Regions from separate parts of the Allobosea sp. Root670 genome, predicted to be linked through region 2. Evidence: riboswitches for the same ligand, from Rfam matches in the RefSeq annotation. Region 2 holds a riboswitch; the other holds the start of a gene.
The links. A riboswitch is a leader RNA that binds a small molecule or an ion and turns the genes downstream of it on or off. The one in region 2 is predicted to bind cobalamin.
Positions count from the first base shown of each region.

Region 1: another riboswitch for cobalamin. It lies ahead of ASE61_RS08300 (TonB-dependent receptor plug domain-containing protein); the one in region 2 lies ahead of ASE61_RS17055 (CbtB domain-containing protein).

Region 1 covers NZ_LMJU01000005.1:28,830-36,074, reverse strand. Annotated here, with positions in the region: gene ASE61_RS08310 (FecCD family ABC transporter permease) at 1-20, opposite strand, end outside; gene ASE61_RS08305 (ABC transporter substrate-binding protein) at 17-874, opposite strand; gene ASE61_RS08300 (TonB-dependent receptor plug domain-containing protein) at 871-2,817, opposite strand; cobalamin riboswitch at 2,939-3,138, opposite strand; gene ASE61_RS08295 (5-formyltetrahydrofolate cyclo-ligase) at 3,134-3,871, opposite strand; gene ASE61_RS08290 (GntR family transcriptional regulator) at 4,135-4,851, shown strand; gene ASE61_RS08285 (tripartite tricarboxylate transporter permease) at 4,848-6,377, opposite strand; gene ASE61_RS08280 (tripartite tricarboxylate transporter TctB family protein) at 6,381-6,866, opposite strand; gene ASE61_RS08275 (Bug family tripartite tricarboxylate transporter substrate binding protein) at 7,107-7,245, opposite strand, start outside.
Region 2 covers NZ_LMJU01000016.1:364,669-371,913, forward strand. Annotated here, with positions in the region: gene ASE61_RS17035 (TetR/AcrR family transcriptional regulator) at 1-532, opposite strand, end outside; gene ASE61_RS17040 (MgtC/SapB family protein) at 701-1,165, opposite strand; gene cobO (cob(I)yrinic acid a,c-diamide adenosyltransferase) at 1,263-1,871, opposite strand; gene cobU (bifunctional adenosylcobinamide kinase/adenosylcobinamide-phosphate guanylyltransferase) at 1,885-2,403, opposite strand; cobalamin riboswitch at 2,458-2,644, shown strand; gene ASE61_RS17055 (CbtB domain-containing protein) at 2,681-2,857, shown strand; gene ASE61_RS17060 (CbtA family protein) at 2,870-3,610, shown strand; gene ASE61_RS17065 (DUF1636 family protein) at 3,621-4,010, shown strand; gene cobW (cobalamin biosynthesis protein CobW) at 4,015-5,070, shown strand; gene cobN (cobaltochelatase subunit CobN) at 5,080-7,245, shown strand, end outside.

The DNA.
Region 1 (7,245 bases), on a different contig from region 2:
GGTGAAGCGTCCGGCGTCATGGCTTCTCCTCCACGGCACGCACCAGCAATTCGATCGCGTCGAGCACGCTCGGGCCGGCGCAGGTCCAGAGCCGCGACGGCAGGGCGACGAGCTTCAGCCGGTCGCCAAGCCGGTCGATCACCGGATGGTGCAGGATCTCGTGCGCCAGAGACGGCGGGCCGTCCGGCGTCTCGTTCAGGATCAGGATTTCGGCACCGCCCAGCGCCACGGTTTCGAGCGCGATCTGGCCATAGCTCTCGACGCCCAGCTCGGCCGCGATGTTGACGAGGCCGGCGCGGGTCAGAATCTCGTCGACGAGCGAGCCGCGGCCGACCGTGAAGCCGCTGGGACGGAGCACGATCGCCCGCAACGGCCTGTCGACGCGACGGGCGGCCAGAGCTTCGAGGCGCCGCTCGATCTCGGCGAGCAAGGCTTGCCCGCGGGCGGGCTCGCCGAGAACATCGGCCATCTCGGTGATCTGCGCCTTCATCTCCGCGAGATTGCGGGGAACGCCGAATTCCCGCGCGGCGATGCCGACCCGCCCGAGCAGCGAAACCGTAGCGCGCGACGTATAGGCGCCGGCGACGACGAGATCAGGGCGGAAACCCAGGACTTCCTCGGCAAGCCCGTGATTGGCCGGTATCAGGCGGGCGGCGTCCGCCATGTTGGCGTTGCGCGGGTCCTGCGACAGCCATGTCACCGAGGCGATGCGCTCGGGATCGGCAAGGCGCAGGACGAGCTCGTCCGTGCACATATTGAGCGAGACGATGCGGGCCGGGCGCTCGACCGCAGATGCGGCCGATACCACCGCGCCCGAGAGCGCGATGGAGAGGCACACGCCGCATAGACGACGCAGGACGAGAGGCCGGTTCATCCGCCGATGGCCACCTTGATACCGCCGAAGACGCCGAGGCCCGGCACGAGGAAGCCGACCGGATTCTCCCAACGCTTGTCGAAGAGGTTATCGACCCGCCCGAACACCGTCACCTTGTCGGTCGCCTTGTACTCAGCGGCGAGGTTGACCAGCGTCGCCCCCTTCGCGCGCATGCGCGGGACCGAGAAGTCGCGGTTGCCGTCGACCCAGGAGCCGATATGGATCAGCGTCGCCGAGAGGCTGAGCCTGTCGGTCGGCGTCCAGGTCGCGGTCGCGCTCGCCTTGTGGCGCGGCCGGCGCAGCAGTTCCTGCCGGGCGATCTCATCCTTGGCGAGGGTGAAGGTGTAGTCGGCGCGGATGCGGAACTGGGGCGAGATTTCCAGCGCGGCGAAGGCCTCGACGCCCTTCGTCTTCGCCTTGCCAATATTGGCGTAGGAATCGCGCCTGACATTGGTGACGATCAGGTTCTCGATATCGTTCTGGAACCAGGTAGCGCCGAATTGCAGGCGCTTGTCGAAGAGCGGCTGCTCGAAGCCGATATCCCAGCCGCGGCTTTCCTCCGGCTTCAGGTTCGGATTGCCGAAGAAGTTGTAGCCGGGGCGGTAATCGATGAAGAGCTCGCTCAGCGTCGGCGCCTTGAAGCCGGTGCCGTAGCTCGCCTTCAGCTTGGTTTCCGTGCCGGGAATGATGACGGCCGGCGCGATGCGGTACGTCGTATGGCCGCCATAGCTGTCGTCATGGTCGCGGCGGATATTGGCCGCCAGGAAATAGCGATCCTCGATATTGCCCTGGTATTCGAGCCAGGCGGCCTTGTTGCCGTTCGAGGCGATGAGGCTCGTCGTGTCCAGACGCTCGCGCTCATATTGCAGACCCATGATCAGGTTGTGGCCCTTGATGATCTGGAGATTGCCGCGCCAGTCGAGCTTGGTGCGCTCGCCGAGGCTCTGATTGGGCAGGCCGAGCAGCCCCGTCATCGCGGAAGCCGTGCGCGTCCCCCTGTCCTGCCGCGAATAGGACACGCCGAAGGTGTTGACGAATCGCCCGCCAAACGGGTCCCAGACCACCTCGCCACGGGTAAAGGCCTGCGCGTAGTTCTGCAGGGAACGATAGGGCGAGGGCTTGCTCGGGAAGCCGGTGTCGCCGGTATAGCGCAACTGGCCGTCCTGATAGCGGCCAACCCAGTTCAGCGTCAGCGTGTCGGTGAGCGCAAAGCCGAGGCGTCCTGAATAGCTGTAATTGTCGAAGATGTTCGGGTTGATCCGGCGGCCGGGCGGCACGAGGTTCGGCGGCGTCACCTCGGTTCCGTCGGCGCGGAAATGGCTGGCATTGAAGGCATAGTTGAAGCGCGCATCACCGCCGCCGAAGCCGAGGGACTGGTTGAAGCTGCCGTGCGAGCCGCCTTCGACGCGCGCCGTCATCTTCGGTGGTCCCTCGCCGCGCTTCGTGGTGACGGAGATCACGCCGCCCAGCGCATTCGCGCCATAGAGGCCGCTCTGGGGACCGCGCAAAACCTCGATGCGCTCGATATCCTCGGTCAGCATCGAGCCGAAATCGAAAGAGCGGTTCGGGGCTGAAGGGTCGTTGGCCTCGATGCCGTCGATCAGCACCTTGACGTGGTTCGAGTTGGTGCCGCGCATGAAAACCGAGGTCAGGCCGCCCGGCCCGCCGGTCTGCACGATGTTGAGGCCGGGCACGGCGGCGAGCGCCTGCGGCAAGGTGCGGCGCTGCTGCTGTTCGATATCCCTGGCGGTGATGACGGTGACGGCGCTCGCGACTTCGCGGGCAGGCGTCGGCGTTCCCGTGGCGCTTACGACGATCTCGTCGAGCGCCATCGTGGCGGGAGCGTTCTGGGCGAAAGCCGGGGCTGCAGCGCCGGCAATGGTCAGACAGGACACGGAGAGCAGCAGGCGGCCGCGTCCGGCGGCCGGAAGGAAGACGTTCACGATGGAGACCTCGGGCGTTGACGTCAGTGGCACGTCACCGCGAACGCGATCTCCCATCTGCCGTGCGAAAGACGGCGAACGGTCGAATCAGCGATCGGCGCACCCCGGCCGAACGTGTCCGCGTGTGACCACGGCTGACGGCAGGTCTCCTGGCTCGCGGGTCGTTGCCTTTCGCCGCCTTCCCAGGTCCGAGGCCCCAGTGGCGTATGGCGAAAGGCTCGCCGCTTACAGTTGCGGGGGCAGCCGCGGCATGGGGTGGCTCGCCACCCGCACCGCGTTCCCTTTTGATCCCGTGAGGGAACCGTCGCGCTCAGGCTTATGGGGAGATCGGGCCGGCGTCAAACGGAGGCTCTCGATCCCGCTTTCCGCCGTGGGACCTGATGCCGTTTTCCGTCACGATATGGTGCATCGGGATGTCGAAACCATGCGGGCGGATCGTCGGCATCTCCGCCATCTCGTAGCCGATCCCGACCGCGATCGTGGAGGACGGCAGGGCGGCGAGCGTGCGGTCGAAGAAGCCGCCGCCATAGCCCAGCCGGTAGCCCTGCGCGTCGAAGCCGACCAGGGGCGCGATGACGATCCGCGGAAAGACCGGATCGCCCGCTGCCGGCACGGGGATGTTCCAGACGCCGCGCTCCAGCTTCTCGCCCTTGCGCCAGAGCCGGAACAGCAGGGGCTTGCCGCGCTCGACCACGACCGGCAAGGCGGCCAGACCGCGGCGCTCGCGCAGATCGCGGAACCAGTCGCGCAGATCCGGCTCGCCGCGGAACGGCCAGTAGCCGCTGACGAGGACGCCGGCGGGATCGCCGATCAGCGCGTCGAGATGGCCGGCGATCCGACGCGCAAGCGCGTTTCGCGTGCGCGCCGACATCGCCAGGCGGGCTGCAATCATGCGCGCTCGCTCGGACCGCCGCCATTCCATCAGGCTCGGCTCGGGCAGGTTCTGCCCGACATTTCGCGACGGCGGCGTCAGCCCGGAATAGGCCGGATCGACCTCATGCAGCAGGCAGGCCGGCGAGGCATAGTCATTCAGATCGTCGTCGCCCTTGCCCATCGGTTTCCGGCCTCCGTCGCCACGACGCGCCAGCCACCCTCGGCGCGAGCGAGGCGACGCGCGAAGGTCCGGACATCGGAGCCGCGGCGCATGAGCATTCTGCGCAGACAGGTCATGCAATCAACCGAATTCAGGGTTGATGGAATACGGCAACCTTCGATGAAGGCCGCGCATGACCACCGAATTCGCCGGCACCTCCGGTACCCATCGGAAACGGAAATGCTCTATGCTGCCGTGATCAGAAGCAGATAGGCACCCGCTCGATGCTGGCCGAGACACCGCCCCCCGCGAGCGTGGGCGTCACCGTAAAACTCTACGACGATCTCTCCTCGGCCATCATTTCCGGGGAGATCGCGCCCGGCGAGAAACTGAGCGAACCGGCCATCGCCCGCCGCTTCGGAGTCAGCCGCGCACCGGTCCGCGAAGCCATCCGGCGGCTGCAGGAACGCGGGCTCGTCACCTATGTCGCCAACCAGGGCGCGCGCGTCGCCGAGCCGAGCGCCGCCGAGTTCCTCGCCCTGCTCGACGTGCGCGAGGCGACAGAGGGCATGGCCGCCCGCCTCGCGGCCGAGAGCATGAGCGAGGCCGAGATCGCGGCGCTGGACGCGCTGGTGAGGGGCCATCGCGGCGATATCGAGCGCAATCCGATGGGCGCCTATCTCCAGGACGAGCCCGAGGCGGATTTTCACCGCCGGATCGCCAAGGGCAGCGGCAACCCGATCCTCGCCGAACTGCTCTGCGAGCAGTTCTATCCGCGGCTGCGCCTGTGCCGGCGCCTGCACTCCACCGTGCCGGGACGCGGTCGCGAGGCCTGGGGCGAGCATATGCGGATCACCGAAGCGATCAGTCATCGCGACGGCGAACTCGCGGAAATCCTGATGCGGCGCCATATCCGTGCCGCCCGCATGGCGCTGCAAGCCGCGCTGGCCGCGAATGTCGGCACCAAACCGGGCAAGCGCCGGACCGGAGCGAGGCGCTAACCTGCTCCGCCCGCAGAGGTCGCCGGCTCTTCTTCTGCACTGGCGCGTCGGCGCAGGCGCGCGAGCACGGGCGGTAGGATCAGCACCAGCGCTGCGACCGCAAGCAATGTCGCCGCGATCGGCGTGCCGACCAGCACGCTCCAGTCGTTCTGGCTGACGGCGAGCGCACGCCGGAGCTGGATTTCCGCCTGTGGGCCGAGGATCAGCCCGATCAGGGCCGGCGCGATCGGGAAATCATGCACGCGCGCGACATAGCCGACGAGGCCGAGGCCGCACATCAACGCCAGGTCCATCCAGGAGGTCGACAGGCCCCAGACGCCGACCATCGCGAAGACGACGATGCCGCCATAGATGTATTGCCGGGGGATCAGCAGCAGCCGGACCCAGATGCCGACCAGCGGCAGGTTCAGGATCAGCAGGATGACGTTGCCGATATAGAGCGAGGCGATCAGGCCCCAGAGCAGGTCCGGGTTGGTGGCGAACAGCAGCGGGCCGGGCTGAAGCCCGTAATTCTGGAAGGCAGCGAGCAGCACGGCAGCCGTCGCGGTGGAGGGTAGGCCGAGCGTCAGGAGCGGCACGAGGATGCCGGCCGCGGCCGCATTATTGGCGGCCTCCGGCCCGGCGACGCCTTCGATCGCGCCCTGACCGAACTCCTCCGGATGCGGGGTCAGGCGGCGCTCCAGCGCATAGGAGAGGAAGGTCGGGATTTCCGTGCCGCCCGCCGGCAGCGCACCGATCGGAAAGCCGATGACGCTGCCGCGCAGCCAGGGCTTCCAGGAGCGCTTCCAGTCCTGCTTCGTCATCCAGCTGCCGCCGGAGAGCGGGTTGATCGCGGCCGGCGCAGCGCCGCTGCGGCTCGCGACATAGAGCGTCTCGCCGATCGCGAAGAGCGAGACCAGCACGACGGTGAAGGGGATGCCGTCGAGCAGCTCGAGCGTGCCGAAGACCATACGGGTCTGGCCGGTCTGGGTGTCGATGCCGATCGTCCCGAGCGCGAGCCCGAAGAACAGCGCAGCGAAACCCCGCACCATCGAACGCCCCATCACCACGGCGACCGAGGTGAAGGACAGTATCATCAGGGCGAAGTAATCCTCCGGCCCGAAGACGAAGGCGAGCTCGGCGATGGCCGGCGCGAGGAAGGTCAGCGCCAGCGTGCCGATCGTGCCGGCGACGAAGGAGCCGATCGCCGCCGTCGCCAGCGCCGCCGCGCCACGGCCGCGCCTTGCCATGCGGTTGCCTTCGAGCGCCGTCATCACCGAGCCGCTCTCGCCCGGCGTGTTCAGCAGGATCGAGGTGGTCGAGCCGCCATAGAGCGCGCCGTAGAGAATGCCGGCGAACATGATGAAGGCGGAGGCCGGATTGACCTGCGCGGTGACCGGCAGGAGCAGCGCGATCGTCAGTGCCGGGCCGATGCCCGGCAGGACACCGACCGCCGTGCCGAGCCCGCAGCCGACGAAAGCCCAGAACAGGTTCATCGGCTGCAAGGCAACCGCGAACCCGCCGAGCAACTGGTTCAGGATATCCATGGCTCAGCCCAAGAGCGGAAAGAACGGGCCAAGGCTGATGCCGAGGCGGGAGAAGCCGAGCCAGGCGAGACTGGCGATCAGCGCGCCGATGCCGAGATCGAGCAAGGTGCGGCGCGAGCCGAAGGCATGGGTCACGAGCGTGAAGGCCAGCATCGCGCTGAACGGAAAGCCGAACCAGCGGATCGTCAGCAGCGGCACGCCGACGCCGGCCAGCGCCATCAGGAAGGCGGGGCGCGAGAACGGCGCCTCCTCCTCGTCCTCACTGGGCGGCGCCAACTGTCCTTTCAGCGCCTGCACGATCAGCAGGAAGCCGAGCAGGACGAGGCCGAGCCCGACCGCGAGCACGATCGCGGACGGCCCGAGGCCGACATAGTTGGTCGTCGAGGCGATGCTGCGCGCACCGTTGAGCCAAACCGCGCCCATCACGAGGATGGCGAGCCCCAGCCACCAGGGCCGCCCGCCGCCAGCCGCAGCCGAACCGTTCTTCATCGACGACATCTGCCTTGCCCTTCGCATCTGTTCAGCAACTCCCTGAGCCCTCATCCTGAGGAGCCATTCCTTTGGGAATGGCGTCTCGAAGGATGCTTCAGGAGGTTCGGAAGCCCGCTGGAACATCCTTCGAGACGCCGCTATCGCGGCTCCTCAGGATGAGGGCTGTGTTTCCAAACGGGCTCCGAGCGATCGAAGCCAGGCGGCGCGCTCATGCACGCCGCCTGGCTTCGTCGAAGGCTATTTCAGGATGCCGACTTCCTTGAGCGCGCTCGTCCAGTTGGCGTCCTCGCTCTTGAGGAAGGCGTCGAAGGCGTCACCCGGCAGATAGGCGTCCTCCCAGCCCTGGGTCTTGAGCGTCTCCTTCCACTCCTTGGTG
Region 2 (7,245 bases):
TCGGACGGTCCGGCGAGAGCGGACCTATCAGCGCCTCCATGAAGCCGCCGACGATCATCGCGGCGGCGGCATCGGGATCGACGGGCCGAAAGGCGCCCTGCCCTTCGCCCTCGACGACGAGCGCGCGAAAAATGCCGGCGATCTCGCGCCGGTAGTCGAGCCGCGTCGCATCGACGGCCGGATCGGCGGGCTCGGCGATCATCGACCAGGCAAGGCGGCGATTGGCGAAGGCGCGCCGGGCGAAGGCCTCGACGGCGGCGGTCAGGCGTTCGGAGACAGGCGCGTCGTTCGATGCGATCTCACGCAGCACGGCAAGCTCGCGCGAGGATACGGCCGCAACGATCTCGGCCATCAATTCGGCTTTGGAGGCGAAATAGGAATAGACGCTGCCGGTCGAGACACCACTGGCCGAGGCCACCGCGGCGATCGACGTCTCGTGGAAGCCGACCTCCGAGACGATTCCGCGCGCAGCGGCGAGGATGGCTTCCCGCTTTCCAGCCTTGCGCGGTTGTTTCGGTGCGATACCGGCCATACACGGTCCCGATATTGAATTTGAATTCGGATTCAATTTGAAGAGATAGCTAACCGCCGTCAAGGGCGGCAGTCGGGGGCCAGCAGCAGCGCAGAGCAACCGGAGGCTCAGGTCGCCGACGGCATGCTCCGGCGAGTCCTGATGTCGGGATTCGAGTCAGCCCAGCACTCAGGAAGGCGGCGCCTCGCCGGTTCCGGCTGCCTCGCCGCGGCCGGCCCAGCGCTCAACCGAATGATCGATGGCGAGCAGGACGAGCGCGAGCAGCGTTGCCGACGCCACGATGGCATAATCGCCGAGCCCGGCGGCGCAACCGAGCGCGGCGGTGACCCATATCGCCGCGGCCGTGGTCAGGCCCGTCGGCGTCGAATCGCCCCGGCGCAGGACGATGACGCCCGCACCCAGGAAACCGATCCCGGTCAGCAAGCCCTGGACGACGCGGCTGGCGGCGTCAGCCTCCTGCGGTTCGCTGAAGATCGTCGCGGCAGCGGCCGTGCCCAATCCGACCAGACCGAAAGTGCGGATCCCAGCCGCCCGCTGCTTGTTGGTCCGCTCCCAGCCGACGACGATGCCGGCAGCCATACCAGCCAGCAACCGGAGCAGCAGATCCAGCTCTCCCCACAGAAAACCACTCATGGCCCACCCCCGAAAACGATGATCGAGGGCAAGAACGCATGAGAACCGCTCGCGTTCGTTCCGTTGCGGAGAGCCGGCAGCCAGTGAGATATCGCTTTTAGAACTCGATCCCCTCCTGCGCCTTCACGCCGGCGGCAAAATGATGCTTCACCAGCGTCATCTCGGTGACGAGGTCGGCAGCCTCGATCAGCTCCGGCTTGGCGTTGCGGCCGGTGACGACGATGTGCAGGTCCGGCCGGCGGGCCGCCAGCGTCGTCACGACCTCGGCCAGCGGCAGATAGTCGTAGCGCAGGGCGATGTTGAGCTCGTCGAGCACCAGCAGCCTGATGTCGGGATCGGCCATCAACTCCTTCGCCTTGGCGAAGGCGCGCTCGGCGGCGGCGATGTCGCGGGCCTTGTCCTGCGTCTCCCAGGTGAAGCCCTCGCCCATGCTGTGCCAGCTCACTTGATCGCCGAAGGCTTCCAGCGCCTTGCGCTCGCCGGTCGACCAGGCACCCTTGATGAACTGCACCACACCGATCCGCCAGCCATGGCCGAGCGCCCGCAGGATCAGGCCGAAAGCCGCCGTCGATTTGCCCTTGCCGGGGCCGGTATTGACGATCAGCAGCCCCTTCTCGAGCGTCTTGGAGGCGACCTCGGCGTCCTGTACCGCCTTGCGCTTCTCCATCTTCGCCTTGTGGCGGGCGGCGTCTTCGGTGTTGGTCATTATCTAATCCGCATCATTTCACGCGCATCGGCAATCCGGCGACCATGAAGACCACGCTGGCCGCACGCGCCGCAAGCGCCTGATGCAGCCGCCCGGCTTCGTCGCGGAAGCGGCGGGCGAGCGCGTTCTCCGGCACGATGCCGAGCCCGACCTCGTTGCCGACCAGGACGAGCGGGGCGGAAACGCGCTCGCAAGCGGCGATCAGAACTTCGCGCGCAGCGGCCGTGTCGCGCTCCGCAAGGATGAGGTTGGTCAGCCAGAGTGTCAGGCAATCGACCAGAACCGGCCGGCCCGCCGGCTGGGCGGCGATCGCCTCGGCTAGGTCGAGCGGCGCATCGACCGTCTGCCAGCCGGCCGGGCGGCGGGCGCGATGCTCGGCGATGCGCGCGCGCATCTCGTCGTCATAAGCCTGGGCGGTGGCGATATAGCTCCAGGGCGCTCGACAAGCCTCGATCAGCGCCTCGGCATGGCGGCTCTTGCCGGAGCGGGCACCGCCGAGGACGAGGGTGAGGTGGGAAATTTCGTTCGGCATCGTGGAAGCAGGGTTCAAAAGACCATCCTGCATTGCACAGCGGCACGGCGAAGGCTAATGATCGTCGCTGACGGTGCCTCCGCGAGGAGGTGAAAAGGGAACGCGGTGCGAGACCGCGGCTGCCCCCGCAACTGTAAGCGGATGTCCTTCGCCATCGGCCACTGGAGCGCCCGCTCCGGGAAGGCGGCAAGGGACGCGAAGTCCGTGAGCCAGGAGACCTGCCGTCAACCCGCAGAGATCCAACCGGCTGCCGGCGGGGCGGCCACGGAGAACGCATATGAACACCGTTTCGGTTTCCACCCCCACACTCAGCGTTTCGGAACGCGTCAAGGCGGTTGCAGCCGCGCTCGTGATCGGCGTCGCGCTGATTTACACGACCGGCTTCGCGGCCTCGACCAATGTCCACAACGCCGCGCACGACACCCGTCACGGCCTCGCCTTTCCCTGCCACTGAGGGAAAGCATCCATGATCACGCGTGTTCTCACGGTCAGCATCCTGGCCGGGCTTCTGGCTGGCTTGATCGTCGCCGCCCTGCAGCATGTCACCACCACCCCGCTGATCCTCAAGGCAGAGACCTATGAGGCAGCACTCGCGCTGAAAGCGCCGGCGCTCGCCGCGATCGACGGCGAGGCGAAGATCATCCTCGCGCATGGCCCGGCCGGCGACGCCCCCGGCCACGACCATGCCGAATGGAAGCCGCAGGACGGCTTCCAGCGCACCCTCTTCACCGGCGCGGTGACGATCGCGACCGCGATCGGCTTCGCGGCGCTGCTGCTGGCCGGCATGATCGCGGCCGGCGACGGCATCGACCAGCGCAGCGCGCTTGTCTGGGGTGCCTGCGGTTTCCTCGCGCTCGGGCTCGCTCCGGCGATGGGTCTGGCACCGGAACTGCCAGGCGCGGCCTCGGCTGCGCTGGAACAGCGCCAGCTCTGGTGGCTCTGGACCGCCATCGTCACCGGGGTCGGGCTGTTCCTGTTCCTGCGCTTCGATCAGCCTTGGCTGAAGCTCGTGGCGATCGTCCTGATCCTGCTGCCGCATGTCGTCGGCGCCCCGCATCCGGCCGCGCCGGAGAGCAAGGTTCCGGCCGAGGTCGCCGCCCATTTCGCGTCGCTCTCGCTCGGCATCCAGGCCGCACTCTGGCTCGTCACCGCCTTCATGGTCGGCGTGCTCTGGCCACGGGCGACCCGCCGGGCCGCCGAAGCCTGAAGGCAAACCAATGTCCGAGGGTGACCTCACGATCCATGTCTGCACGGCCTGCCGCCGTGCCCGCGCCGATCTCCCGGAGGGTTACGACCAGCCGGGTCTGGCACTGGCCGAGCGCCTCGCCGCACAGCTCAAAGCCAAGGGCAGCACGATCCCCGTGCTGCCCGTCGAGTGCCTCTGCGTCTGCAAGCGGCCCTGCACCATCGCGCTCAGCGCCGACGGCAAATGGACCTATCTGATCGGCGATCTCGACACCGACACCCATCTCGACGAGATCGTCGGCGCGGCGGAGGCCTATGCCGCCAGCGCCAACGGCATCGTTCCCTGGAAAGAGCGGCCGCAGTCCTTCCGCAAGGGCGTGGTCGCGCGCGTGCCGCCTTTGCCGGCGCGCCAGCAAGGATGACATCATGAACGCTCCGCAGACCACGAACCTGGGCAAGACGCCCTGCACGATCATCACCGGCTTCCTCGGCGCCGGAAAGACGACGCTGGTGCGCCATCTCCTCGAGAATGCGCAGGGCAAGAAGCTCGCCGTGCTCGTCAACGAATTCGGCGATCTCGGCTTCGACGGCGAATTCCTGAAGGGCTGCGGCATCGCCGGCTGTAGCGACGAGGACGTCGTCGAATTGCCGAACGGCTGCATCTGCTGCACCGTCGCCGACGATTTCGTGCCGGCGCTTGAGAAGCTGCTGAACCGGCCCAACCCACCCGAGCATATCCTGATCGAGACCTCCGGCCTCGCCTTGCCGAAGCCGCTCGTCACCGCCTTCAACTGGCCGGCCATCCGCTCGCGCGTTACCGTCGACGGCGTCATCGCCGTGGTCGATGGCCCGGCGGTGGCCGAGGGCCAATTCGCGGATGATCCGGAAGCTGTCGCGGCGCAGAAGGCCGCCGACGCCTCGGTCGATCACGACAACCCGCTGGAAGAGGTGTTCGAGGACCAGATCCTCTGCGCCGACCTGATCCTGCTCAACAAGAGCGATCTCGTCGACGAAGCCGGCCGCGCGCGGGTGAAGGCCGAGATCGCCGAACACCTGCCGAAGGCGATCAAGATCGTCGAGACCGCCCATGGCAAGGTCGAGCCGGCACTGATCGTCGGCCTCGGCGCTGCCGCCGAAAGCGACCTCGCCGCGCGCCCTTCGCATCATGGTGAGGGCGAGCATGATCACGACCATGACGATTTCGACTCGGTTGCCCTGCCGCTGCCGGCCGGCTTGTCGCCGGAAGAGCTGACGGCGCGCGTCGCCAAGGCCGCCGAGGCCGAGGGCGTGCTGCGGCTCAAGGGCTTCACAGCCGTACCGGGCAAGCCGATGCGCCTCGTCGTGCAGGGCGTCGGCCGCCGCGTCGGTCATCATTTCGACCGGGCCTGGGGTGCGAGCGAGCCGCGCGACGGCCGCCTCACCGTGATCGGGCTCAAGGGCTTCGATCTCAAGGCCGTGGAAGCGGCTCTCGCGGGGGCGTAACATCGGCCGATGCACCTCCTCCCGACCAGCGAGATCAGGCTCGACGACGGCGAGGACGCCGTCGATCTCGCCCTGCCGCCGGGAGATGTGCTCGTTCTGTCCTTCACCGACAGCGACCTCTCGGCGCTGGCGGTGGCGGCAGGTGACAGCAACCTGTCGGTGCGGCTAGCGCCGCTCCGACGCCTGAAGCATCCCCTCTCGGTCGATTTCCTGATCGAGAAGACGGCTGCGCAATGCCGCTTCGTGCTGGTGCGCTGCCTCGGCGGGCTCGATTACTGGCGCTACGGCATCGAGCAGCTCGGCGCGGCTTGCCGCGAGCGCGGCATTCCGCTTGCGATCCTGCCCGGCGACGAGCGCGACGACCCGCGCCTCGGCGAGCATGCGACGGTGCCGGCGGGTTTCGCAGCCGAACTGCTGGCCTATTTCCAGGCTGGCGGCGGCGCCGCGAACATGCGGCGGCTGCTCGAGCAGACCGGGCGATACCTGGCCGCGTCGCACGACGCTCAGGACCTCGCTCCGCTCACGCTGCCCTCCTTCTTCGCGCTCAGCCGCAACGGCACGCCCCTGCCCTGGCGCGAGGCGCTCGCCGCCCTTTCCGCCGACAAGCCGCTCGTCCCAGTCCTGCAATATCGCTCCGGCGTCGCGGCCGGCGATACCGCCATGGGCGAGGCGGTCGCCGCCGCCCTCGCCGCCCGCGATCTCGCCCCCCTCCCGCTCGCGCTGACCAGCCTGAAAGACCCGTCGGCCACGGCCGAACTCGCGGCGCTGATCGCAATACGCAAGCCGGCTCTGATCGTCACCACCACCGCCTTTTCCGCGCGTGGAGGTGCCGATTTCGTGCTCGACGGCGCCGATTGCCCGATCCTGCAAGCCGTGCCGGTCGGCAGCCCGCGCGAAGCCTGGGACGCCTCGCCGCGCGGGCTTTCCGCCGCCGATCTCGCCATGCAGGTGGCACTCCCCGAATTCGACGGACGCATCGGCGCCGTGCCGGTCGCCTTCAAGGCCGAGGAGACCGACCCGGCGACCGGCCTGTCCATCCGCCAGCTCATACCGGATGCCGACGGCATCGCGGCACTGGCCGATCTGGCTAATGGCTGGATCGCGCTGGCCCGGAAGCCCGTCGCCGAACGCCGGCTCGCGCTGGTGATGTCGGATTATCCCGCACGCGGCGGCCGGGCCGGCTTCGCCGTCGGTCTCGACACGCCCGCAAGCGTGATCGCGATCAGGGACTTGCTGGCAGGCGCGGGATATGAGGTTGGCTCGTCCACCAACACCCCCTCGCCGGCCATCCCGGGCGACCAAGGGGAGACCCGGGATCCATGCCTGAGCCTTTCCGAGCTGCGTTCCGGCGTGGATCCCGGATCGGCGCCGCTGACGCGGCTTGTCCGGGATGACGATGAGGGACTGACGGAGGGGGCCTTGCTGATGGCCTCGCTCACCGCAGGCCCTGCAAGCCTGAGCCTCCCGCTTGCGGCCTATCGCGACTGGCTCGCGACCATCCCCGCCGCAGCGCGCGACGCCCTCGCCGCCAGCCACGACGAGCCCGAGACCGACCCGGCTTGCCGCAATGGCGCCTTCCATTTCCGCGCCGTGCGCTATGGCCACCTCACCGTCGCCTTGCAGCCGCCACGCGACGCCACGCCCGACCGCAAGGCGCGCTATCACGACCCCGACGCCCCGCCTGGCCACGGCTATCTCGCCTTCTATCTCGCGCTCCGCCAATCCGAAGCCATCGATGCCCTGATCCATCTGGGCACGCATGGCACGATGGAATGGCTGCCGGGCAAGGCGGTCGCGCTTTCCGCCGCATGCTGGCCACGGCTCGCGGTCGGCGGGCTCCCGGTGATCTACCCTTATGTCGTCGATGACCCCGGCGAGGCCGCGCCGGCCAAGCGCCGGCTGTCGGCCATCACGCTCGGCCATCTGCCGCCGCCTTTGGCTGAAACGGGAACCGCGGGTGAGACCGGCCTGCTGCGTGACCTCGTCGAGGAATTCTCGCAGGCGCAGGTGCTCGATCCGCGCCGCGCGGATATCGTCGCAGCCGAAATCCGCTCCCGCGCCGAAGCGGCCGGGCTCGCGGCCTCCTGCGGTGTTGCTGATGATACCGAGATGAACGAGGCACTGACGCGGCTCGACGCGCATCTCTGCGACATCGCCGAACTGCCCTTCCGCAAC